One region of the Alteromonas sp. 5NS40-0096 genome, then DNA from elsewhere that is predicted to be linked to it. Evidence: predicted binding sites of a transcription regulator. Region 1 holds the regulator's gene; the other holds the start of a gene.

The links. Region 1 encodes FliA, which starts transcription of late flagellar genes. Its sites were predicted from a motif close to CTAAAGNTNNNNNNNNNNNNGCCGATA; they were not measured.
Region 2: AC27G9_RS18565 (flagellar protein MotY) is a predicted target of FliA. The motif match lies at 10,562-10,588, and genes of this name have one in related genera.

The regions. Positions count from the first base shown of each region.
Region 1 is NZ_BAAJLQ010000003.1:527,199-543,893, reverse strand. Features, by position in the region: gene AC27G9_RS12370 (methyl-accepting chemotaxis protein) at 1-989, opposite strand, end outside; gene AC27G9_RS12365 (DUF938 domain-containing protein) at 1,143-1,736, opposite strand; gene metH (methionine synthase) at 1,729-4,350, opposite strand; gene AC27G9_RS12355 (homocysteine S-methyltransferase family protein) at 4,355-5,416, opposite strand; gene metA (homoserine O-succinyltransferase MetA) at 5,427-6,350, opposite strand; gene AC27G9_RS12345 (DUF2802 domain-containing protein) at 6,555-6,983, opposite strand; gene AC27G9_RS12340 (chemotaxis protein CheW) at 7,051-7,542, opposite strand; gene AC27G9_RS12335 (chemotaxis protein CheW) at 7,560-8,285, opposite strand; gene AC27G9_RS12330 (ParA family protein) at 8,282-9,058, opposite strand; gene AC27G9_RS12325 (protein-glutamate methylesterase/protein-glutamine glutaminase) at 9,106-10,272, opposite strand; gene AC27G9_RS12320 (chemotaxis protein CheA) at 10,292-12,511, opposite strand; gene AC27G9_RS12315 (protein phosphatase CheZ) at 12,524-13,270, opposite strand; gene cheY (chemotaxis response regulator CheY) at 13,306-13,689, opposite strand; gene AC27G9_RS12305 (RNA polymerase sigma factor FliA) at 13,737-14,465, opposite strand; gene AC27G9_RS12300 (MinD/ParA family ATP-binding protein) at 14,462-15,334, opposite strand; gene flhF (flagellar biosynthesis GTPase FlhF) at 15,331-16,695, opposite strand, start outside.
Region 2 is NZ_BAAJLQ010000007.1:103,016-119,710, reverse strand. Features, by position in the region: gene AC27G9_RS18605 (Grx4 family monothiol glutaredoxin) at 178-540, shown strand; gene AC27G9_RS18600 (TonB-dependent receptor plug domain-containing protein) at 939-3,506, shown strand; gene AC27G9_RS18595 (RNA polymerase sigma factor) at 3,663-4,232, shown strand; gene AC27G9_RS18590 (FecR family protein) at 4,229-5,284, shown strand; gene AC27G9_RS18585 (TonB-dependent receptor plug domain-containing protein) at 5,695-8,520, shown strand; gene AC27G9_RS18580 (bacterioferritin-associated ferredoxin) at 8,530-8,724, opposite strand; gene AC27G9_RS18575 (peroxiredoxin) at 8,966-9,571, shown strand; gene rnt (ribonuclease T) at 9,677-10,306, opposite strand; gene AC27G9_RS18565 (flagellar protein MotY) at 10,614-11,477, shown strand; gene glpQ (glycerophosphodiester phosphodiesterase) at 11,515-12,507, opposite strand; gene gloA (lactoylglutathione lyase) at 12,512-12,898, opposite strand; gene AC27G9_RS18550 (MBL fold metallo-hydrolase) at 12,951-13,982, shown strand; gene nth (endonuclease III) at 13,989-14,678, opposite strand; gene AC27G9_RS18540 (electron transport complex subunit E) at 14,700-15,392, opposite strand; gene rsxG (electron transport complex subunit RsxG) at 15,397-16,032, opposite strand; gene rsxD (electron transport complex subunit RsxD) at 16,029-16,695, opposite strand, start outside.

The sequences.
Region 1 (16,695 bases):
ACAGAGATAGCTAAAATAATGGCAATTGCAATCCCAATAGCAGTAACGTAGGTCGTTTGAATGGGTTCTTGAACCACGGCGGCAGGTACGAGAATGCCGAGTACCCAATTCATCCGTGGGCTAGTTAATTTGGCGTGTTTGAAAACGACTAAATAAGGGATGCCTTGCCACGTGAGCTCATACATTCCTTGATTGTTGTTCTTAATATTGCCGACAAGTTCTGCGAACCCCTCACTGTCGTCAAACAAAGTGTCGAAATCAGTAAATTTGGTGCTCAGCGCTAAGTCGATATCTTGCTTTGGGAAATAGACAATTTGTTGCTTATCATCTAGTAAAAAGGCCGTACCCGTTTTTTCATACCGAATACCGTCAATGACTTCGCCTATGGTGCTAATCAGAATATCTACACCGCCAACGCCAAGTAATTCACCTTGATAAGTTACAGGGCCCTGAACAACAGCTGATATGGTATTGTCTTGAGAATCGACCGCTGGAGGTGTGACGTAGATTTCTCTGTTTTCTACTGCGGTATTAAACCAAGGCCTTTTGTTTGCGAAATACCCTTTAGTCACATCATTCGCATTGGGTCCATCCGTATCGACACCAACGCGCCCGCCCTCGTAGAAGTACTCACCGGTTTTTGCACTGGCAAAGAACGCCGATTTAATATTGGCATCCGGTTCGCTGATTGCTGGGAAAACCCGTTTTACTTCATTAATCTTATCAATATTTCCTCGTCCTCTTTCTTTATGAGAATCGAAAAAATCTATGACGTACGGGTTAAAGATAAAATTGTGCGCAACGCCACCATAGCGCGCAAAGAACTGCTCAATCGCTTGTGCTTCGAGAGTAATTAGGCTTTCTAATTCATGTTCAATCGTGGTTTTAGTATTGCTACCAATGAGCGAGACAACGACGGCAAAGGTCACAAAAAGCATGACACTGATGCTGCCACCGACAATTAGCATGAATTTCTTTTGTAACGACATGATATTCCCTTTGTAATTATTATTAATGGTGAATATGCATTTAGCACTGAGATATTTTTATAACAGAAAATCGCTTTGAAATAAGTAAAAAGATAGTTTTTATGGAATATGAAAATGCGCATCCTTTGACGTTGACGCATTTTCAACACCAATTTAGCGAGTTTTTAACTTCTTCCACACCAGCATGAGGTTGTTAGCTGGCATCGCTATTTTTTGCATCAACGTTAAACCGGTTTGCCAAGCTTGTAATTCTTCGATACTTCGGTAACCACCATACCCTCTCTCTAGTAATGAATAATGGAAGTCCTCATTACTTTGTGAGCTAAATTTCCCATTTTCTATGAAAGGACCATACTGACAAAACAAGCCCCCAGGCAGTAAGTGAGTGCTAACATCACTCATGAGATGCTGGACTTCATGCTTTTGCATGATATGAGCGGTATTGGCAGTAAAAACGCCATCGTACTTTCCAGCAGGGAAAGCATCAGCGCCAACAGTAAACGTAATCGGGCGCAATAAATTAGGGGCTGGATGCTCATCAATCCACAGATTAATGCCATCGTGATAATGGTCTTGGTCACTTGTTTGCCATACCAAGTGACTTAGGTGAGATGCAAAATGTACCGCGTGTTGCCCACTGCCACTACCAATTTCAAGCACACGCGTGCACTCGGCAAAGTGCCGAGTGAGCTGTTCAATAATAGGTTGCTTGTTGTTTTCACACGCTTGGCTGTAAGGTTTAGTCATCGAGATTTGGTGCCAACCATTTTTCTGCATTATCGAGAGACCATTGCTTACGCTCGGCGTAATCTTCCAATTGGTCTCGTTGTATTTTCGCCACAGCAAAATATCGACTGTCAGGATGAGAGAAATACCAACCAGAAACCGATGCGCCGGGCCACATTGCATAACTAGACGTCAATTTCATCGTAGTGTGATTTTCTGCGTCAAGCAAATCCCAAATCAACTGTTTTTCAGTATGCTCTGGACAAGCAGCATAACCAGGAGCCGGTCTTATCCCTTGATACTTTTCGCGAATCAGGTCGTCATTATCCAAATGCTCTTGCGCCGCATAGCCCCAGTAGTCTTTTCGCACTTGCTCATGAAGGTATTCCGCAAAGGCTTCAGCTAGCCTATCGGCAACGGCTTTGACCATTATGGCGTTATAATCGTCCCCTTGCTGTTCATAGGACTGAGCTAGCTCGTCTTCTCCAATGCCTGCCGTGACTGCAAACGCGCCGATGTAGTCTGCTATGCCCGTAGACTTAGCCGCGACAAAGTCACTCAAACAGTAATTAGGGTGGTTTTCTTTCAGTGTTTGCTGACGAAGGTGATGGGCAATGCCCAACAATTCATCCCTTGTCTCATCGGCGTAAATCTCGATATCGTCAGCGACACGGTTAGCTGGCCACAAGCCGAATACACCCTTGGCTTGTATATCGTTCGACTCGATCAAACTGTCCAACATCGCATTGGCGTCATCGAAAAGCTCTTGGGCTTGCTCCCCGACGACTTCATCTTGCAGGATTCTCGGGTATTTGCCTGCTAGTGACCACGTCAAAAAGAACGGTGTCCAATCAATATAATTTCGCAAGGTTTTTAAATCAGCAGATATAGCGGTTACACCGAGTTTTTTAGGCGCAGATGCGACTTTACTTAAGTCCAATTCCACGCTATTCGCTCTCGCGGCATCAAGTGATATTGGCTTAGAGCGAGGGCGCTTGCGAGCATGCTGGTCTCTTACTTTTTCATACTCTTTTTTGATTTCGGCGTGATAGATGGGCCTTTGTTCTGAAGAAATTAACTTTTGGCACACGCCAACCGCACGACTTGCATTTGGTACATAAACAACGGGATGTTCGTAATGCTGCTCTATCTTGACCGCGGTGTGAGCTTTTGACGTCGTCGCACCACCAATCAGCAAGGGTAAATCAAAGGCTTGGCGCTGCATTTCTTTAGCAACGTGCACCATTTCATCAAGTGATGGTGTTATCAAACCAGATAACCCTATCATGTCGGCGTTTTCTTCTTTTGCGACTTGCAAAATTTTTGCTGTAGGCACCATGACGCCTAAGTCGATAACCTCAAAATTGTTACATTGCAGCACAACGCCCACGATATTCTTACCAATATCGTGGACATCGCCTTTCACGGTCGCCATTATGACTTTACCGTTACTTGAGCCCGCTTCCTTTTCCTTTTCAATGTATGGCTGTAAGTAAGCGACAGCCTTCTTCATCACCCTTGCAGACTTTACCACTTGAGGAAGGAACATCTTACCCTCACCAAATAGGTCGCCAACCACATTCATACCATCCATTAAAGGGCCTTCAATCACATGGAGTGGCTTGTCTGCTTCTTGCCTAGCAATTTCGGTATCTTCTTCAATGAAATCCGTAATGCCTTTAACTAACGCATGTTCCAACCGCTTAGTAACTGGTAGCTCTCGCCACTCTAAGTTTTCCTTCGCCGCTTCTTTACCACTACCTTGGTATTTAGGCGCCAAATCAAGCAGCCTATCCGTTGCATCATCTCTGCGATTGAGAATGACATCCTCAACCGCCTCGCGAAGCTCTGGAGGAATTTCGTCATAGACCTCAAGTTGGCCAGCGTTGACGATCCCCATATCCATGCCAGCCTTTATAGCATGGAAGAGAAATACGCTGTGCATGGCCTCTCTAACAGGGTTGTTACCTCTAAACGAGAAAGACACATTAGACAACCCGCCAGATATGTGACAATGGGGTAGCGACTGCCTTATACGGCGAGTGGCTTCAATAAAATCGACAGCATAGTTGTTGTGCTCCTCGATACCTGTAGCCACAGCGAAAATATTGGGATCGAAAATAATGTCTTCGGGTGGAAAATCGATTTTGTCCACCAACAAGCGATAGCTTCGCTCACATATTTCAAACTTACGGTCTTCTGTATCGGCTTGTCCTCTTTCGTCAAAAGCCATAACGACCGTTGCTGCGCCGTAGCGTTTGATAAGCTTGGCTTGGGCGAGGAATTGTTCTTCGCCTTCTTTCAAACTGATTGAGTTGACAATGGCTTTGCCCTGGACACACTGCAGGCCTGCTTCAATGATGTCCCACTTCGAGGAGTCGATCATAATAGGCACGCGACTAATGTCAGGCTCGGATGCGATTAGGTTTAAGAAGCGCACCATTGCTGCTTTCGAATCCAACATGGCTTCATCCATGTTGATATCAATGATTTGCGCACCATTTTCCACTTGTTGACGAGCAACATCGAGTGCGCTTTCATAGTCTCCCTCGAGGATCAATCGCTTAAAACGCGCAGAACCAGTAACATTAGTGCGTTCACCGACATTGACAAAATTGGCTGTAGATTGACTCATAACACTACTCGTGAGAAAAAGCTTCAAGACCAGATAGACGCATTTTCACATCTAACGTGGGGACGATTCTGGGTTTGACCGATTCAACAGCATCTGCAATCGCTTTGATGTGGCCAGGTGTGCTGCCACAGCATCCTCCGACAATATTGACTAAACCGGATTCGGCCCACTCTTTGATATGCGTGGCCATTTCATCCGCTTCCATGTCGTACTCTCCAAATTCATTGGGTAAACCTGCATTTGGGTGAGCAGAAACCAAGCATTCAGCAATAGTCGACATTTCGTCAACATATTGGCGTAGCAAGTCCGGACCCAATGCGCAATTTAAACCAAATGATGTGGGCTTAACGTGTCGCAGCGAATTATAGAAAGCTTCCGTTGTTTGGCCAGACAAAGTACGACCCGACGCGTCCGTGATAGTACCAGAAATCATAACGGGTACTGAGCGACCTATTTGTTCAAATGCAACGTCAACAGCAAAAGCGGCGGCTTTGGCATTTAGCGTATCAAAAATCGTCTCAAGCATGATCAAATCGACATCGCCTTCCATTAGCGAGATTGTCGCTTCAACGTAATTATCGACCAATTGATTGAAAGTCACGTTGCGCATTCCGGGATCGTTAACATCCGGCGAAATGGACGCAGTTCTACTCGTGGGGCCTAACACGCCAGCGACAAATCGTGGCTTCGAAGGGTCTTTTTGCGTGCAGGCATCTGCGGCTTTTCGAGCAAGCCTAGCCGCTTCTCGGTTAATTTCAGGTACCAAGCTTTGCATATCATAATCAGCCATTGATAATGCAGTAGCATTAAAGGTGTTAGTTTCGAGAATGTCGGCGCCAGCCTCCAAATACTCGCAATGTATTTGATAAATCAGTTCTGGCTGAGTCAGTACCAATAGATCATTATTGCCTTTCACATCACTCGGCCAATCGGCAAACCGCTCACCGCGATAATCTTCCTCTTCGAGCTTGTGCTTTTGGATCATTGTGCCCATCGCACCGTCAAGCACGAGTATTCTCTCAGATGCAAGTTGCTTTAGGCGCTGTTCTAATGATGATTCTTTCAATGGTCTACCTTTAACCTTTACTCAGATCTGCCAAATCGTATGGCGTAGTTTGATATACGTAGTAGTTAAGCCAGTTGGTAAAAAGTAAATTACCGTGCGACCGCCACCTTACCATAGGACAATTGTTCGGGTTGTCATCCTTGTAGTAATTTTCGGGTAGTGCCGGCGTTTCGCCAGAACCCATATCCCTTTTATACTCTTGGTCTAGTGTCTCTGGGTCGTACTCTGGATGTCCAGTGATAAACACTAATCGCTTATCCTCGGAAGCAACGATATAGGCGCCAGTTTTCTCCGAGCTGGCTAGTACGTTTAGCCCATCAATACTCTGATAATCCGCAATTGGCACTTCACCAAATCTCGAATGCGGCGCGTAAAACTCTGGATCAAAACCGCGCATCAACTCATTGTGTACGTCTTGGACTTGGTGCTGAAAAACACCTGAGAGCTTATCAGATCGCAAGATGCGGCGCTTCCCATAAAAGTGATAGATAGCAGCATGAGCGGCCCAACATAAGAACATCGTAGATTGAACGTGGCGTTTGGCCCAATCCATGATGGTCTTCATTTTATTCCAATATTTCACATCTTCATAAGCCAACATGGCCAAGGGAGCACCGGTTATGATCAGTCCATCATAACTCTTACTGGCTACTTCATCGAACCCTAGATAAAAGTTATCGACGTGCGCTTGAGGCGTATTTTTCGATGTATGGTTATCAATACGAATCAGATCGATATTGATCTGTAATGGCGTATTCGACAACATGCGTAGGATTTGAACTTCCGTTTCGATCTTATTGGGCATTAAATTCAAAATTCCGATTTCCATCGGACGGATATCCTGCGTTGTGGCACGCTGGTCATCCATTACAAAGATATTTTCACCACCGAGAACATTCAGTGCCGGCAGTTCCGCAGGTATTCGAATAGGCATACTCACCCCAATAGTGATGTTTAATTACCTGATTGTGCATCTAGACGTCTAAAAAAGTCAACAAGTTTACGTCTAGACGTCCATACGCTTATTTAAAAAAAGCCGGCTCATGTCGGACATAAGTAAAGAGAAACGTATGGGAAAGTCCAGTGGGCGACGCCCGTCACTTTTGCTCGAGATTGAGCAACGCCTCGATTGAGACGGTTAATTGCTTTGATGAAGGTTAACCAGAAGCAAGGCTTCAGCTTGTGGCAGGTCGCATGCTTGCACTAACTCATCAACAGATGCTCCGTCTTTGGCAAGTTGTACGGCTTTTTGATACAAACGAGTACTGGGATCTTGTTGTTCCAATTCTCTTTGTTTGTTTCCCAGTTGATCGAGTTCGGATTGATACGCGGTGAATTGTTTAGCCATGACCAGACTTTTCGCACGTTCCTCCTCAATCTGATTAGCAATATCTGATACCGTACGTGTTAAATCTCGATTAGCGAGTTTAATCGTACTCAAGGTTGATACTTGATTCGCCAATTGGCGTTTAAGACCAACAATAACTATCAGCAACATCGCTACCACGCCACCGAGTACGACGAGTATCGAAAAAATTACGGTTGGATTAAAAACGTGTTCTAACAAACAGGTATCTACTTCACACTTCAGCTTTAGAAAGGAAGAGGCACGATAGCTCGTGCCTCTGAGACACTTACAGTGAGCTAATTTCGTCCCACTCTTCGTCGCTTAACAACTTGTTAAGATCGACAAGAATAAGTAGCTCGCCATCGCGGTTGCTCACACCTTGAATGAATTTAGCACTTTCTTCTGTACCAACATTCGGCGCACTGTCAATTTCAGAGGATTTTAAGTAAACCACTTCGGCTACGCTATCAACCAAAATGCCCACAACCTGTTCATCTGATTCGATGATAACAATACGCGTGTTGTCAGTGATATCCGTTGGCGGTAAACCAAACCTTGCCCGAGTATCAATAACAGTCACAACATTACCACGTAGATTGATAATACCAAGTACGTACTCTGGAGCACCAGGAACAGGCGCAATTTCGGTATATCGCAATACCTCTTGTACCTGCATCACGTTAATGCCATAGGTTTCCTCACCTAATCGGTAAGTTACCCACTGCAACACCTCATCGTTGCTATCTGCTGCGGCGTTATTTGTTCTTTCGTCATTCATTAACTTGGCTCCCAAAGCTATGGCATCTGGTCGTTACTGCCTAAGCCATTGTTCAACATTGAAATAAGTTGGTACACGTCTACCAACGCGCACATTTTTTCTTTTACCATTCCCGCGAGCCAAGGCCGTTTGCCTATGGATTCGCGCCACTTAACATCTTCTTTTGACAAAGTAACGGTATTAACCAATTTATCACTAGCAAGCCCCCAAGGGCTATTACCTAACATGATAAGATATTGATAGTTTAGCGTCTCTGCCAAATTTTGGTCATATTTTTCTGGCATGACCCATTGCGCCGTATCCACAACGTTAAGTTTTTCTTCTCTATGAAGCATCACGCCCTTAAACCATTTTGGTTTGCCAATTAATGGTCCGACTTTGTCTAGGTTATGGATACCACCTAATGTCGTCAAGGGGACTGCCATTGTTAAACCCGCCACTTCAAAAAACAACGCCTGAAACGTGGACTCCAGCTGATCGTGAATTGGAGCAAACTCTGGCGCTTCGTTTGACGTTACCGCGACTTCACTCTCCGGTTCAGTCTCAATAGCGGGGACATCGATTTCAACGGGCTCTTCATATGCGTCATCTTGAACTTCAATCTCTGGCATTGCAACGGAAGCTTGTTCCAAAAGCTTCGCAGCGCGCTCTGTTGCTTCCGATGGCGCATCAGGCTCCTGCAGTAAGCCATCGAGATAGTCTTTCATGACATCTTCTCTTGCGAATGGCGTACTCTTAGTCATAAACGGGTCTCTTTTTCCAACTGTTCTAACAACTTTTTATAGGCATACACGCCTCGCGCTCTCGGATATGCTACCGAAGCAGGCGACTGCGCCTGGCTCGCGTCTCTGAATCGCGTATCAACGGGAATAGTATGTTCCCATAGTTTGTCGCCGTAATCCGCAATCAAGCGCTTGTGTGCATCAAGTGCAGCATTGATTCTTTTGTCAAACATAGTTGGCACTATCAAAGTGTCAAATTCTTTGGCTAACGATTTACCCATTATTTCAAGGGTATGCATCATTCTATCTAGCCCTTTCAAGGCTAAAAATTCGGTTTGCACAGGTACGATAACGCGATCGCAAGCCGCTAATGCATTTACCATTAGCACACCAAGTACGGGTGGGCAATCCATCAGCACGTAGTCAAACTCGTGGCTGACTTTGTCTAGCGCTTTCTTGAGTACGAGCCCCATACCACTTTGCATGCCCATTTGTCTGTCTAACGTAGCCAGTGCCATGGTTGCAGGCAAAATAAATAAACTGTCTAACTTAGTTGGACACAAGCAATCAAGAACGTTATCGGCAGTGACAGATTGATTATTAATAAAAATATCGTAAACCGAAGTGGATAACTCTTCAGAATCAATGCCAAAGTAGTAGCTCAATGAAGCGTGAGGATCGGTATCAAGCAATAACACTCTCTTGCCTTGCTGCGCTAGCAAGCCACCAAGCGTTACCGTCGTCGTGGTTTTACCCACACCACCTTTTTGATTCGCAATCGTCCAAACCTTCAAATTGGCATACTCCCTAGCACGACTTTCCCCGACTAGCTTTCACACTCTTACCCCATTTCCGTTAGGATACAGCTAGCAATATTCTCTAGCCCAATGTTCTTTTCTGAGATGTTCGCTTGGGCAACCGCTTGCGGCATCCCGTAGACCACACAAGACTCTTGATCCTGGGCCCAAATTTTTGCACCGCGACCTTTTAAGGTTCGGGAACCTTCTCTGCCATCAGCTCCCATGCCCGTTAATATTACACCGAGTACGTCACCGCCGAATACACGCGCTAAACTACCAAAAGTTAAATCGACACTAGGCTTATAACTGATTTTTTCATCCGCGGATACATCGGTCACTTTTATTCGCGCTTGGGACGACGTGCCTTCGATGAGCATTTGCTTGCCACCAGGGGCAAGGTAAGCATGGCCAGGTTTAAGAACATCCCCACTCACCGCTTCAGAAATTTCAATCTTACAATGGTTGTTCAGGCGCTGAGCAAAGGCCGTTGTGAAGGTGCCAGGCATATGCTGTACGAGTACAATCGGATATGGAAAATTTGCAGGCAATGCCGTGAGCACTTTTTGTAGTGCAACAGGACCACCAGTCGAAGCTCCGATCGCTAAAACCTTGTAACGTTTCCCAGAGCGAACCACAGATTTAACCGATTCAACGTTTACCGCGGGCATACTGCTGGGCACACTGCTCATCGAAGATGACACCGACGTGCGATTGCCGGTCAAAACATTAGAAGAACGTAAAAACGTAGTACGTGGTGTACGAGGCGTACTGGTACCTTTCGCGTCAACGCCACGATTGCGTGTAATACCACTACGCCTTGCGATCATACGCACTTTATTCTTCAACAGCGAAGACGCTTCTTTTCTATCTTGAGCGATATCCTCAAAGCGCTTTGGTAAAAAATCCAGCGCCCCAGCTTCAAGTGCGTCAAGTGTTGCTTGAGCACCATCATGAGTGAGTGAAGAGAACATTATGATGGGAACGGGGCACTCAGACATGGCTTTTTTAACAGCAGCAATGCCGTCCATAACGGGCATTTCTACGTCCATCGTGACCACATCGGGTTTGAGTGCTTTGATTTTTTCTATGGCTTCTTGGCCATTGCGCGCTTCATCGATAACTTCGAGTTCGCGATCTTCATTAAGAATTTCGCGAACTCTGCGACGATAAAAGGTCGAATCGTCCACAATAAGGACTTTATAGACCATTTACGGTTTCCTTTTATTTTTATTTAAGCGCCTTTCTAGCATAACGTTTTAACAGGCTCGGAATATCGAGTATCAACGCAATACCACCATCGGACGTAATTGTCGCCCCCGCCATGCCCGGCGTTCCCTGCAGCAATGCGTCTAGCGGCTTGATTACCACTTCTTCCTGACCAATCAGTGCGTCGACAACAAAACCCACTTGTTGAGTACCAATTTGCACAACAACTACATGGCCTTTTTCGCGATCGATTGTTGCTCCACCGCGAATCAACCATTCGCCAAGGAAAAACAGTGGTATCGCTTTTGACCTAACAATCATAGTCAACTGACCATCAACCGTATTGGTTTTCTTGATGTCCATATTGATGATTTCGTTCACTGCGCCTAGAGGCAATGCGAAGGTTTGTTTACCCACCACAATCATTAAGGTCGGCAAAATAGCAAGGGTAAGTGGTACCTTGATCTCAAGTCGAGTACCTTGACCCATTTTAGAATCGATATTGACTGTACCGTTGAGTTGGTTGATTTTGGTTTTCACCACATCCATACCCACGCCACGGCCAGAGATATCACTGATTTCAGTCTTGGTAGAGAAGCCAGGTGCAAATATCAGATTAAAAGCTTCTACGTCTGACATTCTTGCCGCTGCGTCGGCATCAAGTACACCTCGGCTAATCGCGATATCCTTAAGTTTATCTGGATCCATGCCTTTACCATCATCAGTGATAGTAAGCAGGATATGGTCACCCTCTTGTGAGGCTGCTAACTTAACAACACCGGTACTTGGTTTACCTGCTGCAACCCTGTCATCAGGCATTTCGATACCGTGGTCAACAGAATTCCGCACCAAGTGAACTAGTGGATCGGCCAGTGCCTCTACCAAGTTTTTATCTAGATCGGTCTCTTCACCCTCTAGCTCAAGAACAATTTCTTTCTTTAAGCTTCTCGCTAGATCTCGGACGACTCGAGGAAAACGACCAAATACCTTTTTGATAGGCTGCATGCGGGTTTTCATTACCGCGCCCTGCAGGTCGCCAGTCACGACATCGAGGTTTGCAATTGCCTTCGACATGTTCTCGTCGTTGAGGTTAATCCCTAGACTTAACAATCGGTTGCGAACAAGAACTAGCTCACCAACCATATTCATGATCTGGTCTAACCGTTTAGTGTCGACCCTAACTGTGGTTTCTGCTTGAGGCGCAGCAGGAGCTGGCTTCTTGTCATCTTTCTTCGCTGGTGCCGCTGGCGCAGCTTTCGCAGCGGGTTTCGCTGGCGCTTTCGCTTTGGCCGCCGGCTTAGCTGTTTGTTCTTTTTTCGCCTTTTCTACCGCTTTTGTCGCCTCGGCATCTACTTTAACTCTTGGTTTTTCCGCCTTGGGGGGGGCCGGCGCGTCAACACTAGGCCCTTTGCCAGAACCGTGAAGTTGGTCTAGCAAGGCTTCAAATTCATCGTCAGTAATTTCGTCATCACCACCAGCCGCTTCTTGTGCTTTGGGTGCTTCGTTTTTCGCAGGTTCAGGATTAGACTCTGAGCCAAACTGTCCCTTGCCATGAAGCTGGTCTAATAACGCTTCGAATTCATCATCGGTGATATCTTCACTATCCGAAGCTGGTGCAGCGCTTGGAGCAGGTGCTTCATCCTGTTTCGCTGCTGTTTGCCCAGGCGCGCCAGAGCCGTGCAACTCGTCAAGTAGCGCTTCAAATTCGTCTTCTGTTATCTCTTCGATCGAACCACCGTCGCTTGCCTGTGTAACAGGCTCAGGCGCTTCTTCTAACTCAAAAGCGGGTTCTTCGGCAGGTGCAGCCGCTGAAGTGTCGTCGGCATTGCCAAAAATGTTTTCATCAGGGGATTCAGGTTCGCTAAGTTTGTGTAGCACCTCAACCAACGCTGCATCTGCACTCTCAAGAGGTTCGCGCGCTTTTACGCGCTCAAACATCTCAACGACCACGTCTGTGGCCTGCAAAATGACATCCATCAACTCTGGGGTCAATGTGCGTTGACCATTACGCATTATGTCAAAAACATTTTCCGCACCGTGACATATCTCCACTAATTCTGTCAACGACAAGAATCCGGCGCCACCTTTCACAGTGTGGTAACCGCGGAATATGGCATTTAGCAAATCTGCATCTTCAGGATTGTTTTCCAAGTCTACCAGTTGCTCTTGGAGCTGTTCCAAGATCTCGCCTGCTTCGACTAAGAAGTCCTGTAAAATATCCTCATCCACATCAAACGACATGCGCCTGCTCCCCTAAAAACCTAAGCTAGACAGAAGGTCATCAACATCATCTTGACCTTGAACAACATCATCACGCGACTCTGCGTCAATAATTGGACCTTCTGCTTCTACTTTATCGTTCTTTTTCTCAGTTTTATTAGCAAAATTAGAGACTTCTTTTTCGCCAAACATTGTGAGCATGTTAACTAGGCTGTCTTCGACCTCTTTTACGAGCTCAATAACACGGCGAATAACCTGGCCCGTTAAGTCTTGATAGCCTTGTGCCATTAACACTTCAGTTAACAAACTGGTCAACTTGGTCGAATCGGCAGACGTTTGCTCAAGGAACTGGTCCAATTCGGTACACAATGACTTAAAGCCACCCAGTTCTATTTCGCGAGACATGAGCTTTTTCCACTCAGGCATCACTTGGCTAATGCGCTCCGACAAGTTTTCAGCGATAGGCATACTTGCCTCAACCGCATCCATTGTCGTGTTGGCAGCTTTTTCCGTTTCTTCAATAACGTAGGTCAAGCGGCTTTGTGCATCAGGAATGTCTTGATTCGCAAGACCTGCAATGCGCTCATCCAATTGGAAATTGTTCAAAGAGTCATGGAGCTGACGAGTCAGCTTACCGACTTCCGCAAAAAGCTCGATCGACTCTTTCAATGAAGCGGCTTCCAACAAAGCGTTAGCCGCTTCGTTATCACCTTGCTCCAAATACGTGACGAGCTGCTTTGCTTCTTCGAGCGATATTGGGACGTTAGAGTTTGTTGACATCCAGTTATCCTCTTATTATTTCAGGAGCGCCTGGATTAACCTAAACGTTCAAAAATCTTGTCAAGTTTCTCTTTTAGCGTTGCTGCTGTGAATGGTTTAACAACATAACCATTTACGCCGGCTTGCGCCGCTGCAACAATTTGCTCTTTTTTGGCTTCGGCGGTTACCATGAGTACTGGCAAATGTTTGAGCTTGTCATCAGCTCGAATGTTGCGCAGCAAATCAATACCTTGCATTCCAGGCATATTCCAATCAGTTACAACAAAGTCAAAATCACCTTGTTGGAGCATCGGCAATGCAGTGCTACCGTCATCTGCTTCCTGGATATTGGAGAAGCCCAAGTCTTTCAACAGGTTTTTTATGATACGTCTCATAGTAGAAAAGTCGTCTACCACAAGAATTTTCATATTTTTATCCAAAATGGCCTCCACTGAGGGGTTAAATTGTTATCGTTTAGTTCGTGGTTCTATTCACCAGTCCGCCATGACTGCATTCGTGATTTGAGTTTTAGCATGGCCTGACTGTGTATTTGGCTCACTCTTGATTCACTGACTTCGAGTACTTCGCCTATTTCTCTGAGGTTCAGCTCTTCATCATAGTACAAGGAAAGCACAATAGCTTCACGTTCTGGTAATGTAGTAATAGCATGTGCGAGCGCTTTTTGAAAAGCGCCCTGCATTAAATCTTCTAAAGGCGTGTCATTTCCGCGGTTATCATCGGTAGTCAGAACATCCTCAGAGACGCCTAAGTCCTCAATACCCACCAACTTGCCCGCGTTCACTTCACCGAGCATTTGGTGATAACTCGCGATCGGCACATTTAGCTTGTCTGCAATCTCGGCGTCTCGCGCGTCACGACCGGTTTCTTTCTCAACCTGATTGATCGCTTCTGTAATAGCTCGGCTGTTTTTGTGCACAGAGCGAGGCGTCCAGTCACCTTTTCGGATTTCATCGAGCATAGCGCCGCGAATCCTAATACCGGCAAAAGTTTCAAAGCTCGCGCCTTTGCTACCATCAAAATTTTTGGCAGCTTCCAGCAAGCCGATCATGCCGGATTGAATAAGGTCATCAACTAATACGCTTGCCGGTAATCTTGCCATCAAATGATGTGCAATACGTTTAACAAGAGAAGCGTGCTGCTCTACCAGCTGCGCTTTATCGACTTGTTGTTGGTAAGCAGCTGCTTTGCTATTCACCCTTGATTACCCGCCACACTGTTTTTATTCGAGATAAGCTGTTCAATAAAGAACTCCAGATGTCCGCCAGGCTGAGCTGGGATTGGCCATTGTAGTGCTTTAGCTGCAAGCTGAGTGATGGCCATAGACGCTGGAGAACTGGGGAAAGCATCAACTATCGCCTTTTGCTTTCTCACTGAGCGACGGATGTTTTCATCAAAGGGAACCGTTGCCACTAGCTCTAGTGCCACGTCTAAGAAACGCCCTGTTACCTTTGACAGTTTGCTAAAGAGTTCTTGCCCTTCTCTAACATCCCTCACCATATTCGCAACAATTTTAAACTTGAATACGCCGTGCTCTCTGTTCAAGAGTTTAATCAATGCATACGCATCTGTCAGGGAAGTGGGTTCATCACAGACCACAACAAGGATATCTTGAGATGCTTTTGAGAAACTCAATACCATGTCGGAAATGCCCGCCGCGGTATCCACAATGAGTACATCAATTTGAGAGCGCAATTCGCTGAAAGCGCGAATTAAGCCAGCATGTTCCGTCGGCGACAGCTCAGTCATAGACTGTGTGCCAGACGTTGCTGGAGCGATCTTGATGCCATGAGGGCCGGTGATAAGAATATCATCCAGTGTGCATTCGCCCGACAAGACATGGGACAGGTTTCTTTCCACCCGTAATCCCAACATAACGTCGACGTTTGCCAGACCCAAGTCGGCATCCAATACCATCACGCGTTTACCTTGCTTTGCCATCGAAATGGCAGTGTTCAACGTGATGTTTGTTTTTCCTACGCCACCTTTACCGCCGGTGACTGCTATAACTTTGATTAACCGTGATTGATTCATCTTTCGTAAGCTACTCGCTTGATCTTCGATCATACTGCTCGTGCTGCATTTACCACATGATTGCCTCTAGTATGATTCAATCCGTACTTTTTATAAAGCTTTGCGGCAGCAGATACGAGAGATTTTCCATCAGCAACTTTAATGTCCTCAGGGACTTGCTGTCCGTCGGTGACATAACTCACCGGAATTTGGCGCTCGATGGCAACACTTAATGCTTCGCCCAGACTATAACATTCATCGACTTTAGTGAATATGCATCCATCAAGTTTTACCGACTCGTATGCATCAAATATATGCTGCAATGCTGAATATTGCGTACTCGCTTGTGCAACTAAATATTGTCTAATGGGTTGCGTATTAGCCTGAGTAAAGTTCGTCAACTGTTTAATTAAACGACTATCGCGCTGACTAAAGCCCGCAGTGTCCACTAAAATAAGGCGTTTGTGACGCAACTGGAACAACTGGTCAGCAAGCTCTTCACTTGACTGTGCCTTTCGCGTAACACAACCGATGATTTTGCCATAAGTAGCCAATTGCTCAAAAGCGGCAATACGATAAGTATCGATAGTAATCATCGCTACCTGGTCTGCACCGTATTTCTGCGCGTAACGAGCAGCAAGTTTAGCAACTGTTGTCGTTTTACCTGTGCCAGTGGGTCCTACAAGCGCGACCACACCACTATGAGACAGGATATCATTACCAGAAACATTCACGCGATTAGCTAAAAGTTTTAAAACGTATAGCCAAGCCTCTCGTTCAGTACAATCCGCTGGCGTATAATTTACGAGTTGCTCGGCTAGGCTTCGGCTAATCCCCATTCCTTCAAGTCGCTGTGCCAAATACCTCAAGGTAGGACGCTGGCGGCGTTGCTTCGCTTCCATTAAGTCAGCAACTTGATGTTGAAGCACGCTGCGCAAAGAGGCTAGCTCTTCTTTAATGCTGTCTAATTCACCTTGCTTTAACGATTGTGACGGTTGGGAGAAATCGTCAAAGCCATCATTCACCTCATTAACTTTTGAGTCGACAAGCGCATCGGCTGAAAAAAGTTCGGGTTCATGTGCGGGCTTGGTTGCCGGTTGTGTCATACCTCGAGGTTGAGATTGGGCTCGGGGCTGAGAATGAGGTTGAACCGATGGCTGAGGTGCTGGCTGTCTTTGTGTTGACGTGTGAGGTTGTTGCATCGATTGCTGAGATTGCTTCTCCAATAGCGCTTTAAGACTATCGGGACCATCGTCACCGATAATCTCGCTCAACGTCGGAACAGGTTTTCCTGAAAACGATTCGTTTTTAGGTGCCACTTTGGGTGTTGGCTCTTTGTCATACGCGGCGACGAGTTCGATGCCGTCAGCGACTTTGCGATTCGACATAATAACGGCGTCTTGACCTAACTCGGC
Region 2 (16,695 bases), on a different contig from region 1:
TATTTCATAAGGTTTTACAGCGTTTTTAAGCAATTTTATGATGTATAGCATAGTTTGCTTAACTAAGATCAAATTTCAACAAAAGATATTAAAAATGTCTAAGCATTGTGCTTGATTTTGCGTGTACAGAGCCCATATTAATGCCAGCAATAGATCATTTACTCTAGTGAGGAAGATATGGAACCCACTGAAAACCAAGATACGGTTGAAAGAATTAAAGAGCAAATCGCTGAGAATCCAATCCTTTTATATATGAAAGGATCACCAAAGCTACCAAGTTGCGGATTCTCATCTCAGGCGTCACAAGCCTTAATGTCGTGTGGCGAACCATTTGCCTATGTCGATATTTTGCAGAATCCAGATATTCGCGCAGAACTGCCTAAGTATGCCAATTGGCCAACCTTTCCTCAGTTATGGGTTGATGGTGAACTAGTGGGCGGGTGTGACATTATTTTGGAAATGTTCCAACAAGGTGAGTTGCAACCTCTGATAAAAGAAACCGCCGAAAAATATAACGACGACCAGCCGTCGGCTGAATAGTCAAACGATGAAATGAAAAAAACCTGCTTTCGCAGGTTTTTTTATGGCTGATTTTCATACGAGAACAAAATCAGTGATTTTCAGAAAAAAATTGTGTGGTCAGAAGGCCACAATTGTATTCACTAATTAAAGGTGATTACGGCGAAAATGGGGGCATTTTCGCAAGGCATAAACTCCCCTAATTATCTATATAGACAAGCCACAAAATGAAATCCTCTACGGCTTGAAAAAATATTTTTATTTTCTTATTTTTTGTTTGTTTTCAATGGTTTTAAGCGCTATAAGAATTGATGTCAACCTAGTTGATAAGTGTTGTAGTGAATAAAAATTAAATAGGTTCACGGCCAAAATTTGTTGTGTTTTTGACTGTAGAAACCAAGCTATCCATGGAAACCATTATGAGAACTTCAGAGTCATTACTGACTAAACAATTACGCCTTGCTTTGGGTGCAACCGCTGCGCTCAGTTTGGTTGCTATTGCGCCTGCAAATGCACAAGAAGCCGAAGGTGAAGCCAAAGACGTAGAAAAAATTGCTGTCGTAGGTACACGTGCAGCGCCTCGCTCCGTCGCAGATTCTTCAGTACCTATCGATATCATCGGTGATGAAGAATTTGCTAATCAAGGTTCGACCGACATGGTGTCGATGCTGCAAACCATCGTGCCTTCTTTCAACGTAAACGACCAACCAATCAATGATGCTTCGACATTAGTTCGTCCTGCCAACTTACGTGGTATGGCATCTGACCACACCTTGGTGTTGGTAAACGGTAAGCGTCGCCATCGTTCTGCAGTTATCACCTTTCTTGGTGGCGGCTTATCTGATGGTGCGCAAGGCCCAGACATCTCTGTAATTCCAGCAATCGCATTGAAGCAGGTTGAGGTATTGAGAGACGGCGCTGCTGCTCAGTACGGTTCGGATGCTATCGCCGGCGTAGTAAACTTTGTATTAAAAGACAACACCGAAGGCGGTGCAGTAGAAGTACGTACTGGCTCGTATTATGAAGGTGACGGTGATTTATACCAGATCGCGGCTAACGTAGGCGTGCCTTTGTCAGACAATGGTTTTGCAAACTTCAGTGCGGAGTACCGTACTGCTGACGATACTTCTCGTAGTGTTCAACGTGACGATGCTGCTGCGCTAATTGCCGCAGGTAACACAGCAGTTGCTGACCCAGCGCAAATCTGGGGTAGCCCAGAAATCAAACACGACATTAAATTGTTCGCAAATTTAGGCCTAGAGTTGAACGACAACGCCGAAGCTTACTTGTTCGGTAACTACGCTGAGCGTGAAGTTGAAGGTGGCTTCTACTTCCGTAATCCTCATAACCGCGGTGGTGTTTATGATGGTGGCACGAATGCCGATGGCGAACAGCTACTCCTGGTTGGCGATTTGACCGCAGACGGCACTGGCAACTGCCCAACGGACATCGTAGTAGGTGCTAACGTATTACAAAACCAAACGTATATCGACCAAGTTGCAAATAACCCAGACTGTTTTGCATTCAATGAGATTTTGCCAGGCGGTTTTACTCCTCGTTTTGGTGGTACGGTCAAAGACTCTTCAATCGTATTTGGTACCAGAGGTGAATTTGGTAATGAGTGGGGCTATGACGTCAGTGTTAATTTAGGTCAGAACGAGATTGATTTTGCTATCTCAAACACAATTAACCCATCTCTAGGTCCAGATACACCACTTGAATTTAGCCCGGGTAAATATATCCAATCAGAACAAACGTTTGACTTTGATCTAACCAAACCCATTGACATCGGTTTAGATGAGCCATTGTTCTTAGCGGGTGGTTTCCAGTATCGCAACGAGTCTTACGAGAGCATCGCAGGCGACCCTGCGTCGTATGAAATTGGTCCTTTGGCTTCACAAGGCTTTGGTATCGGTTCAAACGGCTTCCCTGGCCTATCTGCTCGTAGCCAAGGTAAAGCTTCAAGAAATAACATCGCGCTTTATTTAGATGCTGAAGCGTATCTAACGGAAGACTTCTTACTAACGGCTGCAATTCGTTACGAAGATTTCTCTGACTTTGGTAACACCACAAAAGGGAAAGTGTCTTTCCGTTATCAAATGCTAGATAACATCGCGTTACGTGGTGCCTATTCCACAGGCTTTAAAGCACCCACTATTGGTCAGAGTAATGTACGAAACGTAACAACGGCATTTGGTACCGATGGTCGTCTTATCGACCGTGCAACGCTTCCGCCAACAGACCCAATTGCAGCACAGGTTGGTGGTGAGCCACTTCAACCTGAAGAGTCTGAAAGCTTCAGCTTTGGTGTCGTAGCTAACTTCGATAATGGCTTGTTCATTACCGCCGATTACTACAACATCGAAGTTACAGACCGCATTAGTACCGTATCGGGTATTGCTCTGACGCAGGATGATATTGACGCATTGTTGGCTCGTGGCATTCGCGATGCTTCAAGCTTCTCAGAAGTAAGCTATTTTGCAAATGACTTCGATACGACAACGAAAGGTGTAGATATCGTAGCGAACTACGGCATGGAAATGTTCGGTGGTGATACCAAGTTCTCGTTGGCATACAACTGGACATCGACAACCGTAGACCAAGCATCTGAGTTTATTTCAGCTGATCGTATTCGAATGATCGAAGACAACTTGCCTGCAGTGCGTTATAGCTTAACAGCTAACCACAATAACGGTGACTGGCGCTTCCTCAGCCGCCTGAACTACACAGGTAGCATCTTTGAAGATCACTTGGATTCTGGCTTGCCAATTGACAAAGTAGGCTCTGAGTTTACTTTGGATTTGGAAGTGGGTTACCACGTAACAGATAACTTGGAACTCGTTGTTGGTGCGAAGAACGCCTTGGATGAAGATCCAGATCGCAACACGCTCTATGACAACGAAATTGCAGGTTCAGCATTCCCAACCACGTCTCCCATTGGGATTAATGGTGGCTTCTACTATCTAAGAGGCTTATACACCTTTTAATTGATTGGTCACCTGGGGGCGATTTTCGCCCCCTTTTTTGTTAGGATGGCAGTGACAGAAAAGTAGAACAATCTCAGTGTCTCACTTTGCAATAATATCCGACAAAATAATAACATGGGTTTGTAAAGTATTTGATACGACTAGGTCAGGATGAATATGACGAGAAAGTCGACACTTGCTGTAACTTATTTAAAGTATCGCTCGAAATTAATGCGGGCGGTTGGGGCGATTGTGCCCTCTGAAGATATCGAAGATATTGTTCAGGAAACATTTATTAAAAGTTACGAAGCGGACCTTAAACAAGAAATCCGCTACGAACGCACATACATGCTCAAAACTGCTCGTAACCTCGCATTGAATCACGTTACACGTGCCGAAAATGTACAAAGCGACCAGTTGGATGACATGGATACATTACCTCACGAATTGGTGGGGTATACATTAGAAAAAAATGTAGAAAGCAAAGAACGCTTTTTGAACTTTTGCCGAGCAACAGACACACTCTCTGCTGATGTGAAACGAGTGTTTTTGTTAAAAAAGGTGTATGGCAAAAGCCAACGAGAAATCGCAGAACTCCTTGGATTGAGCGAGAGCACAGTAGAAAAACATGTTGCCAAAGGCTTGTTACTCTGTTCCCGCTATTTAAAACAATTATCACAACAAGGCACCGGAAGTTCGGATAATCCGAGTGGTCGTGCTGAATTAAGAGATGGAATCAATCCATGAGTAATGTTCACAGTTTTAGTACTCGCGAGGACATACACGAGCAAGCGTGCGTTTGGGTTAGCCGAATGGATCGCGGCTTGAGCGATGCAGAACAAACTGAATTGTCACAATGGGCTGCGAAGAGTAACGCCAATAGAGAAGCGCTGTTTGAAGTGGCTAGCTTGTGGGATGACATGTCAGTGATGCATGAGCTTAGTGGATTGTTTCCACTCAATACTTCAAATGAAGCCGCTTCGACACCAGTGTTCCGAGCGTCTCGCTGGCAAGTCGCTGCGAGTATTGCGTTTTTGTTTATGGCAATTGGCGGCATTTTTTCGTCCAGTTGGCAAACTACGCCTGAAGCTTTAGCCGTCGCTGCGCAACGGGCTTCAACTCAAGTGGGCGAGCAGAAAAACATCACCTTATCCGACGGCTCGGTTGTGCATCTAAATACAGACTCAGTGGTCAGTATTGCGTACTCCGATGAAGAGCGTCGTATTACGCTGCTACAAGGCGAGGCTTATTTCGATGTTGCTCACGAGACAACTCGCCCGTTTGTCGTTGCTGCGGGAGCAAATACCGTAACGGCGGTTGGAACGGCATTTAACGTCGAGATCGTCGAGGATGCTAGCTTCGAGCTAGTGGTGACTGAGGGCAGAGTATTAGTGCAAGACAGGGCAGTGCAACGAGCAGATGAAGACGCTAAAATTCTGACGGGGCAGCGCGCCATCATTGATGAAGGTCTACTCGTTTTCTCTGGCGAAAAAGCCATTGTTAAGAAGGCAATCACGCAGCGTCAAAACGTATCAAGCGAATATATGGAAGATGATTTGGCTTGGCAAAAAGGTATGTTGGTGTTCAAAGGTGAACCTCTAGACAGTGTTTTGGAGGAGATCACGCGCTATACACCGGTACACTTCCAGATTACTGATGAGGCGTTGAAATCCCGACGTGTTGCTGGTTACTTCAAAGTCGGTGATATTGAGGCTTTGTTAAGTGCGCTAGAAAACAGTTTTTCTATTCAACATGAGCGGGTGTCAGAGCTCACGATATTGCTTTCAGAGGGAGCGTAGCGCTCCCTTTTTAACGCTTGTCTTAAGATTACGGCCTACTGACGGCTTTCTTCTCCCTTTTTATTGTCTTTGATACCGCTATCATGTAGCTTTTACTTTTATATTCTAAAGAACCGAATGCTCCCATAAATATTGGCACTTAGACCGATTAGGGATTTGCAGTACAAGAAAAATAACAATGATACGGTTTACGTTTAATTCGTGTTTAATCAGGAATAATTGGCTAGAACAGTTCGCTGTAGGCAGCGTCTGGGTCAGCTCTCCTAATTGCCTGTTGAAAGGGGAGCAAATCTGGCGTGGTATTCGGAGTACACTACTTGATGGTAGGTAGGTTTTCTCGCGCGCAATTCAAAATTAACAGGTTGTGGATTGCAACGTGCGTGCTTTTCTTTAGTTCCTTTTGTGCCGCAATGGCTCAAGAGGCAGACTTCGCTATTCCTGCTCAACGCGCAGATACTGCTCTTACTCTTTTTGCTAGGCAGGCCAACATCACCTTATTGTTCCCATTCGATGAAGCGGAACAAGAGAATACCCAAGCTTTGGTTGGAGTCTATTCTCACTTCGATGGCCTTACTAAGTTACTTCACGGCACGTCTTTAATTGTAGTACGTGACGATAAAGGTTTACTTAGCGTACAAGCCACCCCTGTACCAAGTGATAGCGAATTACCTGTCATCACCGTTAACAACGATGAAGACGATATTCTGATGAATGCTATTGAGCAGATTGCCGTTGTGGGCAGCAGAAGTTCCCCAAGAACAGTTGTCTCTTCATCTGTACCCATCGATATTATTGGTAATGCTAAATTGCTTGAACAAGGTGATAGTGACGTCCTCAGCATGCTGAGTAACCTTGTGCCCTCGCTTAACGTCAATGATCAATCGATTAACGATGCAGCTAGTTTAGTACGTCCGGCAAACCTTAGGGGTATGGCGTCTGACCATACTTTGATACTGGTAAATGGCAAGCGAAGGCATAGAAGCGCTGCGATAACTTTCCTAGGAGGCGGGTTGTCCGATGGTGCGCAGGGCCCCGACGTGTCGGTATTACCAGCCTCGGCTGTAAAACAAGTAGAAGTCCTCAGAGATGGCGCTGCTGCCCAATATGGTTCAGACGCTATTGCAGGCGTAATCAATTTCGTCCTCAACGATGCCAATTCTGGTGGTAGCGTAGCCGTCCGTGGCGGCCAGTTTTTCCAGGGAGATGGTGAGGATTTCCAATTCCGCGCCAATATTGGTTTGCCTTTGGGAGAAGATGGCTTTGCTAATTTAAGTGCGGAATTCCGTCAAAGGAATGATACTAATCGGGCACTACAACGGGCAGACGCTCAACAACTAGTCAACGGTGGCAATGAGTTTGTGCAAAATCCAGCCCAATATTGGGGGACGTTAGACGTTGATGGCGATGTAAAACTCGCGGCCAACCTTGGCTCTCAACTCAATGAGCAAACCAGTTGGTATGCGTTTTCAAATTTTGCTCGCAGAGAAATAGAAGGGGGGTTTTACTTTCGTCATCCCCATTTTCGCAGAGGAGTCTTTGCCGATCCCCAATCAACAGCAGAGAATACGCGGCTATTGGTCGGTGATCTCGATGGACTCAATCAAGGGTTGAGTTGCCCTGACGTGTTCATCACTGATGACAATGTACTCGATGACCCCAACTATTTGTTGATAGCTGACAATACGACGGCACTAGGGCGCAATTGTTTTGCATTTAACGAAGTGTTACCCGGCGGTTTTGCTCCTCGGTTTGGGGGCCGTGTTGAAGACGCGGCGATGAGTATTGGAGTGAAAGGGTATACGCCTTCAGAGTGGGCTTACGATATCAGCATTGGCCTGGGCTATTCCAATATCGATTATTTGATTTCTAACACAGTGAACCCATCCCTAGGACCTGATTCTCCTACGTCTTTTAATCCAGGAGGCGCTCGCCAAGTAGAGCGTAGCATTAATCTTGATGTCAGAAAGTTCTTAGATCTTGGGTGGCATGAAGCCGTCAATTTTGCTGCGGGTATCGAATGGCGAAAGGAGAGCTATCATCAAAAAGCAGGAGAACTCAACTCCTATGAGGTTGGTTTTCTAGCCATGGAGCCCGATACCGGTTTAAGCCAAGGTTTCAGTGTTGGCTCGAACGGCTTTCCTGGATACACGCCGCAATCTGCAGGCGATTGGAGCCGCACGAACTGGGCGGTGTACATCGATGTCGAGACCTATCTCAAGGAATCTTTACTCGTCGGTACTGCACTTCGATATGAACACTTCAATGACTTCGGCTCGACATTTGAGGGGAAACTTACTGCGCGTTATGAGTTGAACGACCAGCTATCTTTTAGGAGTTCAATCAGTACGGGATTCAAGGCGCCGACGGTGGGGCAGAGCAATGTCATTAATGTAACAACGGCATTTTCCGCTCGAGGGTTGGAAGATCAAGCAACCTTACCGCCGACCAACCCTATTTCTGAACAAGTGGGGGCGACGCCATTGCGCCCAGAAGAGTCGGTGAATAAGAGTATTGGTATGGTTTACTACTGGAACGATGCTTTTTTCGTAACGATGGATTATTTTCATATTACATTACACGACCGCATTAGCACGACATCGGCTATCCAACTTACCGAAAGTGATGTTAATAGCCTAGTGGAACAAGGTGTACCTGCTAACCAGATATTCGAAAGTGTGAAATTTTTCACTAATGACTTCGATACGACAACTCAGGGCGTCGATATCGTGTTGAACTACGAGTTTGCCACTGGCAACATCGAGAATACATTGTCGACTTCCTTCAACTGGACCCATACTAACGTTGACAGAGTGACACTGTATCCTAGGCTTAATGAATCCGGCGGTATCGATTTCGTTTCAAACTTGGCACCGTCGCGTATCAGAATGCTTGAGGAAAACTTACCTGACTTTAGGGTTGTAATGGCGTTGACACAGAATTACAAAGCCTACAGTGCTCTTTGGCGAGTGCGTTACTTCTCTGAGTTTTACGAAGACCATCTCGATGCTGCTGCAGGGCTTGATATTGAGGGGAGTGCAGAAATAGTGGTCGATTTGGAATTGAGCTATCAATTCGCCGAAGATTGGAAATTCACAATTGGTGCACAGAACTTGTTTGACAATCGACCGTCTCTGAACCCATTTAGTGATGTTGCGGGTGCAAGATACCCTCCAACGTCTCCGCTAGGGATGAATGGCGGTTATTACTACGCTCAACTGAAATATGAATTTGATTAGAGTGGCTAGCTAGCCCACGTTCTTGAAAAGGGATTCGTCGATGATAGTAGAATCGATGATTTGCTGCGCCATTTGCACGCATTTTCCACACTGAGTACCAAGTTCTAATGTTTGACGTAACTCACGCAAATTGCCCACGCCGTTCTCTTCAACAGCTTGCTTAATTGCTTTGTCTGTTACACCGAAACACATACAAACGTACATAAGGTTACCTCAATACTTCAACGCAAATGATAATAATTGTTATTTTCCAACCGATCAAGATTTAATTGCGAATAATTTTTATTTAGAAACGCGTTTTCTTAAAGGTCGTGATTTAAGTCAATGGTTTTGCAATTATTTTGTCTGCTCAGACTTGTATTCTCTAAATAAGAACCAATATGACTAATTGAGAATCGGGAGGAGTCCTCTCTCCCATATAACAACAGAAAACATTGGAGCAATCATGAGTGTTTTAGTAGGTCGTCCAGCACCGGATTTTACAGCTGCAGCCGTTCTTGGCAGTGGTGAAATTGTTGATTCATTCACGTTAAGTGAAGCAATAAAAGGCAAAAAAGCCGTTGTATTTTTCTACCCATTGGACTTCACATTCGTTTGTCCATCTGAACTAATCGCTTTTGATAAGCGTTTCGAAGAATTCCAAAAACGTGGTGTTGAGGTAATCGGTGTGTCTATCGATTCTCAATTCAGCCACAACGCATGGCGTAACACGCCAGTCAACGAAGGCGGTATTGGTCCAGTTCAATACACTTTGGTTGCTGACGTTAAACACGAAATTTGTCAGGCGTATGACGTAGAGCACCCAGAAGATGGCGTTGCATTCCGTGGCTCATTCCTAATCGATGCGGATGGTCTTGTGCGTCACCAAGTTGTTAATGATTTACCACTAGGTCGTAACGTCGACGAAATGTTACGTATGGTTGATGCTTTGGCATTCCACGAAGAACACGGTGAAGTTTGCCCTGCAGGTTGGACTGAAGGCAAATCAGGTATGGACGCAAGTCCAGAAGGTGTTGCTAAGTACCTAGCTGAAAAAGCAGAAGAACTATAATCTCACGCTTTATTTTTATTCAAAAAGCCTGACTATCGTCAGGCTTTTTTGTTTTTATCGATGTCCCGCGATAGCAATGCAAAAACTCGCTATCTGACGCGTCTATTACTCAGCCACAGGCCAGCCACCGAGTGCTTTGTAACGATTTACCATATAGCAGAACAACTCAGCGGTTTTCTCTGCATCGTATAGTGCTGAGTGGGCTTCTTTTTGATCAAATGCTATTTTCGCCGCTTGGCAAGCTTTAACAAGTACAGTTTGGCCCAGTGTCAATCCGGCCAAGCTAGTTGTATCAAATGACACAAATGGGTGAAAGGGAGTACGTTTTATACCACTTCTTTCGATAGCTGCGTTGACAAAACCCTGATCAAAGGTCGCGTTATGAGCGACGATAACTGAACGTTGACAATCGGCATCCTTTTGCAATTTTCTAATCGATTTACACAAATCTTTCATTGCATCCGATTCTTCTACCGCGCCGCGCAATGAACAAAATGGATCTATACCATTAAAATCCAGTGCCGCTTGTTCAAGATTGGCACCCTCAAACGGTACAACATGACGATGGAAGGTTTTATCTGGCACTAGGTTGCCGTTTTCATCCATCTTTAGTGTTACCGCTGCGATTTCTAAAAGGGCGTCCTGGTTGGCATTGAAACCAGCCGTTTCGACATCGATAACGACGGGAAAATAGCCACGGAAGCGCTGTGACAATACATGTTGCTGTTTTGACATCTTGTTGGGTTTTGCTCTTATGTGATGTGAGGCATGTGCCGGTAAATATTAATTATCGCATATTGCGCGGCGTAACACATCTTTCTACCAGGCCCAAATTCGCGATAAATAGCATTGGCGCAAATCGAGACTTTTGGCACAATGAACGAGGCGCTTTGTCCTTTTTTGTAAGACTTGTCTGTGTAAATCTTGGCAAAAGTAAACAATTGTTAGCGTCACCGTATTGTTTAGACCAATGAGCACGAGCAATATGGTCTAAACTTTTCGCGCCAACGGACGATAACTCTGTTGAAGTGGAGGCTTTTTAATGCGTCGAATATTAATCAGTTTAGTTGCCGTGATCTCTTTGTCTAGTCACGGAGCAATGCGGCAGTATGCTGCAACAATAGAAAATTCTGAATGGCAGGTGACCCAGCAAAATCGTCTAGCCTGTACTCTTTCTCATCCTATTCCGGGTTACGGCGACGCGCTATTTACGAGTGTAGCCTCAAAACAGCTCAATATGGAGTTTGAGTTAGACATGTTGTTGCTCCCCAAGAAATTTGGCGTTGCAGCTGTGTATTCAATGCCTCCAAGCTGGATGCCCGGACATAGCCGCAAGACGATTGCAGATATGACTATCCGCACACAGTACGATGGCGATTTGCCCGAACAAGCCGCATGGACCATGCTGTCTGAGTTAGAAAAAGGGTATTGGCCAACACTTTACTATCAAGATTGGTACAACCAATACGACAAAGTTTCAGTGGGCTTAAATGCCGCTAACTTTGCGTCTAGCTACCGCGATTTTGTTCAATGTGTATCTAATCTTTTGCCGTACAGCTTTGAGGATATCGCTTACACTGTTTTGAGTTATGAAAAAAATAGTGTGGAGTTGACGAAGTACTCAAAGAAACGCTTGGCGATGATCGGCGACTACCTCAAAGAGGATAACGAGCTGGAGTTGGTTCTATTAGATGGCTACACCGATAGTTACGGTGGTAGATGGAACAATGAACAGCTGTCAATTCGGCGTGCTAATGTCGTCAAGGATTACTTTGCTTCCATGGGCGTGCCAATGGACCGTATTGCCGTAACAGGCCATGGAGAAAAACGTCACATCTCGCCGAATACAAATAGCCGAAGTCGAGCGCAAAACCGCCGTGTTGTCGTCAGACTAACCAAGTCATAACAAAAGGGAGCTTACGCTCCCTTTTTCATCAAAGCACTTACTTGTTTAAAAATTGCTTTACAGGCGGTACCTGATCGGTAAATACACCATCCGCCTTAACCTTGTCCACCAGAATATCGAGTAGCATAGTTCCGCTTATACCCTGCGGTAGGGCATCGATACGATAGGTATAGGGATGAACTTTCAATCCCAATGATTGGGCTTCTTTCAGCCAGAGTTGGGGCACAACCTGTCCTTGTGCCAATTTAGGCATATCGACAAGCTGAACGATCCAAGGGCCGACACCTTGAGCAACGCTGGCAACCGATGCTAACCCTTCTGATGTCCTCAACCAGTCGTAATCTGTGGGAGATTCTGCCCAACTGTTTTCTGCTATCAGTTGAACTAGTTTCATTTTTGCGCCTAGTTCATGTCGAATTCGACGGAGCTCTTCATGGTCAAAACACTGGACATAAATCGGTGCATCAGGCGAATCAAGACCGTATTGTCTCAATAGCTCAATCACAATTGAACTGATATCGATGCCCTGTTCGCGATGCCAGGCTGGGGATTTGATTTCCGGGTAAAAACCAATATTTTGTCCCGTCAGTCGATTGAGCTGGGAAATCAATTCAATATGCTCTTTCAATGTGGCGATTTGAAATGACGCATCGCCTTGATAGCGACTGGGGAAGACAGGATTACCTTGTTTGTCAGTACGTTCGTGAACGTTCAGCGTTCGCAATTCTTTTAAGGTAAAGTCCAGAGCATAAAACCTACCATCTTCTCGCGCTCTTCCGGGATATTTTTGCTCCACGTCGGTAACGGTTTCTAAATGAATGTCGTGAAGGACAATGGGGACGAGATCTTTGCTGAGAACGATATCTTGTTCAATAAAAGTAGGTGACTGCGCATGGGCGAGGGTAGCCGCCTCTAACGTATGCTCAGGAAGATAGCCTGAAGCTCCTCGGTGGGCAATGACATCAAAGGCGTGAGCCTTACTCACGCTGGCAATGAGACAAATACCTGCAAACAAAATACGTGGCTTCATTTGGTTATTCACCTTCTTGAATTAACTCGATAGCGTAGCCATCTGGGTCGCGAACAAATGCGATTACCGTTGAACCACCTTTCACCGGGCCCGGCTCTCGGTAAACTTCAGCTCCCTTAGCTTTAAGTTGTTCGCAGAACGTATAGATATCATCCACAGCGAAAGCCGTATGGCCGTATGCTGTGCCCATATCGTAATCGTGTTCTCCCCAATTGTGAGTTAATTCAATTACTGCCTGACTTTGCTCGTCACCGTACCCGACAAACGCTAAAGTATATTGATATTCCTTGTTTTCACTCTGGCGTAAAAGCGTCATGCCCATGGTATCAACATAAAACGATAACGACTTTTCAAGGTCTTTTACGCGTAACATAGTGTGTAACATTCTCATCCGGCAACTCCGTTAATTTTCAATAGCGTAACTTCAGTTATAGCCCTTAAGTATGACAGTTTTCGCGGTGCAGAGCTGTATTTTAGCGATTTACGGTGTATTTTTTGAGTTTGGTACAGCAATCGTGTGTGCTCGGGAAGAAGATATGACGTTTTACGGTCACTTCAATAGTGATAAAAAAGGAGCTTACATGAGATTCATCAGCGCGATCAGTTTTGTTTTATTTTCGCAAGCCGGACTTGCCAATGTGTGTGATGACGTTGAGGTTCAAGTGCTCGGTAGTGGCGGCCCAGAACTCAACGATGGCAGAGCCTCGTCTTCCTATTTAATTTGGTACAAAGGCGAGTCTCGGGTGCTTGTCGACACGGGCTCGGGGAGCAGTGTGCAGTTTGATCATGCCCATGGCGATATGAATACACTCGACGCGATTGTGTTTAGCCACTTTCATTCCGATCACAGCGCCGATTTTGCTTCTTACATTAAGGGCGCTTTTTTTACTCCCCGTGATAAGCCGCTTGTCATCGCGGGCCCCAGTGGGAATAGACTGATGCCTTCGACGACCCAATTTGTTGATAGACAAATTGGTGAATCTGGCGCGTTTCAGTATCTTGCTGATAACCTTGACGATACACAACAACAATATCCTATACGCGTTGTCAATCAGCCGGCCAACCGCATCAGTGAAGAAGTGAGTATTTCCTCGACGATACGCATTCAATCTTTACCAGTGGAACACGGTCCGATAGCGGCTGTGGCTTGGAAAATCAATGTGGCAGGGTGTGTAATTACTTACACAGGTGATATGAATGGCACGAACAAAGATTTCGCTGCATTTTCTCGTAATGCCGATCTCGCCATTATGCATGCGGCGATCGATGAACACGCTTCGGGCGTAGCGACAAGGCTACATATGCGTCCATCAGACATTGCAGCTATCGCTAATGACAGTGCTGCTAAACGCATTCTCTTGTCTCATTTTATGAATCGAAGTGCCCCTCAGCGAGAGGCGATTCGGGCGCTAGTGGCGAAAGAAACAGGCAAACCAGTTTTACTGGCAGAAGATTTGATGAAAGTCCAATTATAAGCCTTGCTATTTTTTCTTTTTGGCCTGCTCTTTTAGCACTTGGTTGATGAAACTCTTTCTGCCGAATTGACGGGTAATCAAACATTTGTCGAGGGAAAAACCTCGAGCAGGGCAGTACTCACGGCCGTAGAAAATAATTTGAAGGTGCAAGTCGTTCCACTTTTCTTTTGGAAATAATCGTTTGGCGTCGCGTTCCGTTTGTTCAACGCTCTTACCATTAGACAAACCCCAGCGATACATCAATCGGTGAATGTGAGTGTCTACTGGAAATGCTGGTACGCCGAAAGCCTGTGCCATCACGACAGAGGCTGTTTTATGGCCGACTCCTGGCATGGCTTCTAGTGCTTTGAAGTCTTGTGGCACCTCGCCATTGTGCTGCTTGATAATCATATCTGATAAGTGCCAGATGCCTTTCGACTTCATTGGAGATAAGCCACAGGGCCTGATTATCTCTTTGATTTCGTCAATGCTCATTAAAACCATATCGAACGGGTTATCGGCCCTGGCAAAGAGTTTAGGCGTGATTTGATTCACGCGTTCATCGGTACACTGAGCCGACAACAACACTGCAACTAACAAAGTGTATGGGTCTTTGTGATCGAGGGGGATAGGAACTTCAGGGTAAAGCGCTTCTAGAATTCGAATTATCTCTGTGACTTTCTCTGCTTTGGAGATTGGCTTGTCTGTGTTAGTCATAATCAATAGCGAGGTCTTATTTTAGTTTTCAGCAGTAACACGAGCACGAGACACCTTCTCTACCGCTACTTGTTGTTGACTTGCAATGTGGTTATCGATCGCGTTTTTCGCCGCTATGATAAAACCCATCCCCAGAAAAGCGCCGGGTGGCAAAATAGCCAATAAAAATGGCTGCTCTGTTGTAAACAGTTGAATCTCAATAACCTGCGCCCAATCACCGAGTAGTCGATCTGCACCGCTGAACAAGGTACCTGCGCCCAATATTTCTCGGATGGCTCCGAGCAACATCAATACAGCGGTAAAACCGGCTCCCATCACTAAACCATCGTAAGCAGCGGGTAGGGGATTGTTTTTCGAGGCAAACGCTTCTGCGCGACCGATAATCGCACAATTCGTAACAATCAAAGGAATGAATATACCTAACGCTAGATACAAGTCATATGTGAACGCGTTCATCAGTAGTTGAACGATTGTCACGAAGGCAGCAATAATCATGACAAACACCGGAATACGAATCTCATTGGGCACGTAGTTTCTTACTAGGGAGACAGTGACATTAGACCCAATGAGTACCAAGGTCGTTGCTAAGCCTAGGCCTAAACCATTTATCAAGGTCGCTGTAACGGCTAAGAGAGGACATAACCCCAACAACTGAACCAGTGCTGGGTTGTTTTTCCAAAGACCTTCTATCGTTAGGTTCTGATAATCTACCACGGATTTACTCCTTCGCTGGGCAGCTAGTTTGCGCAGAAAGTAATTGGCTCATGTTGTCATGAACAAATCTGGCGGTGTTTGCGACACTGCCAACAACCGCCCTCGGTGTGATAGTTGCGCCAGTAAATTGGTCAAACTGCCCACCATCCTTTTTGACCTGCCACTGTCGTGCATTGTCATCGGAAAAGGTTTTGTTGGAGAAACTTAAAATCCAGTCACTCACCGCTAGATCTATTTTATCTCCCAGCCCTGGGGTTTCTTTGTGTTCAATCACGCGAGTACCGAGAATCTCTAAGTCTAGGGTAATGCCGACAATCATTTTAATCTGCCCACTGTAACCATTTGGCGCAATCGTAGTGACGACAAAACCCACGGGCTCGTCTTGTCGTTTTGCTCGATAAATGGTTTGTGCTTCAGTGCTCCCCAGAAGTGGTGAGGACAATTGAATACAATCGTCTAAGATCGCGTTGTCATGCCTGTCTTGAGGAAAGACTTCATTGATAAGCGATTTTAACTTATGTGCTTGTTGAGTCTCAATCCGCGATTTGGTACTGAAATGAGTGACTGCAATGAGACCTGTTGTAATCACCGCAAATAATCCCAGCAGGGCACCGTTACGAACAATAGATTTATCGATCATGAGTTGGAGTTCCTCGCGGATTTTGCTTTATGACCATATGTCCTTGGCTGGGTATAATAATCGATCAAAGGGACGGCCATATTCATGATAATAACCGCAAAGGCGACAGCGTCTGGATACCCACCAAAGTTTCGAATGATTACAATCCAAAACCCTATCATGGCACCAAATACAATTCGGCCCCTTGGTGTAGTCGAGGCGGAAACAGGATCCGTTGCGATGAAAAAAGCGCCGATAAAAACACTGCCGTTAAGCAGGTGAAACAAAGGCGAGGCAAAAAGATCGCTGTCATAACCAAAGAACAGCAAAGATAACACGGCTACGCTGCACACTAGGCTCACTGGGATTTGCCAGCTGATAACACGAATCTTCAGAAGATATAGGCCACCAAGCAAGTAACCCATGCTCACCCAAGCCCAACCCACTCCTGCAGCGTTGATCGTATCTTGATTGAACAGTGACGTAGACAATACTTCACCGTAGGTTTGCTGGTTTGCTAATCCAGTTTTGACTGCATCCAATGGCGTAGCCATTGTGGTGCCGTCGGCTATCACTCGCAACTGTTGAATATCATAGCCGGACTGGGTGAAATTGCTGAATATCACCATTGCCGTATCAACAAAATTGGCCTCGTAATACATCAGGCTGTTTGGTGGTAACCAC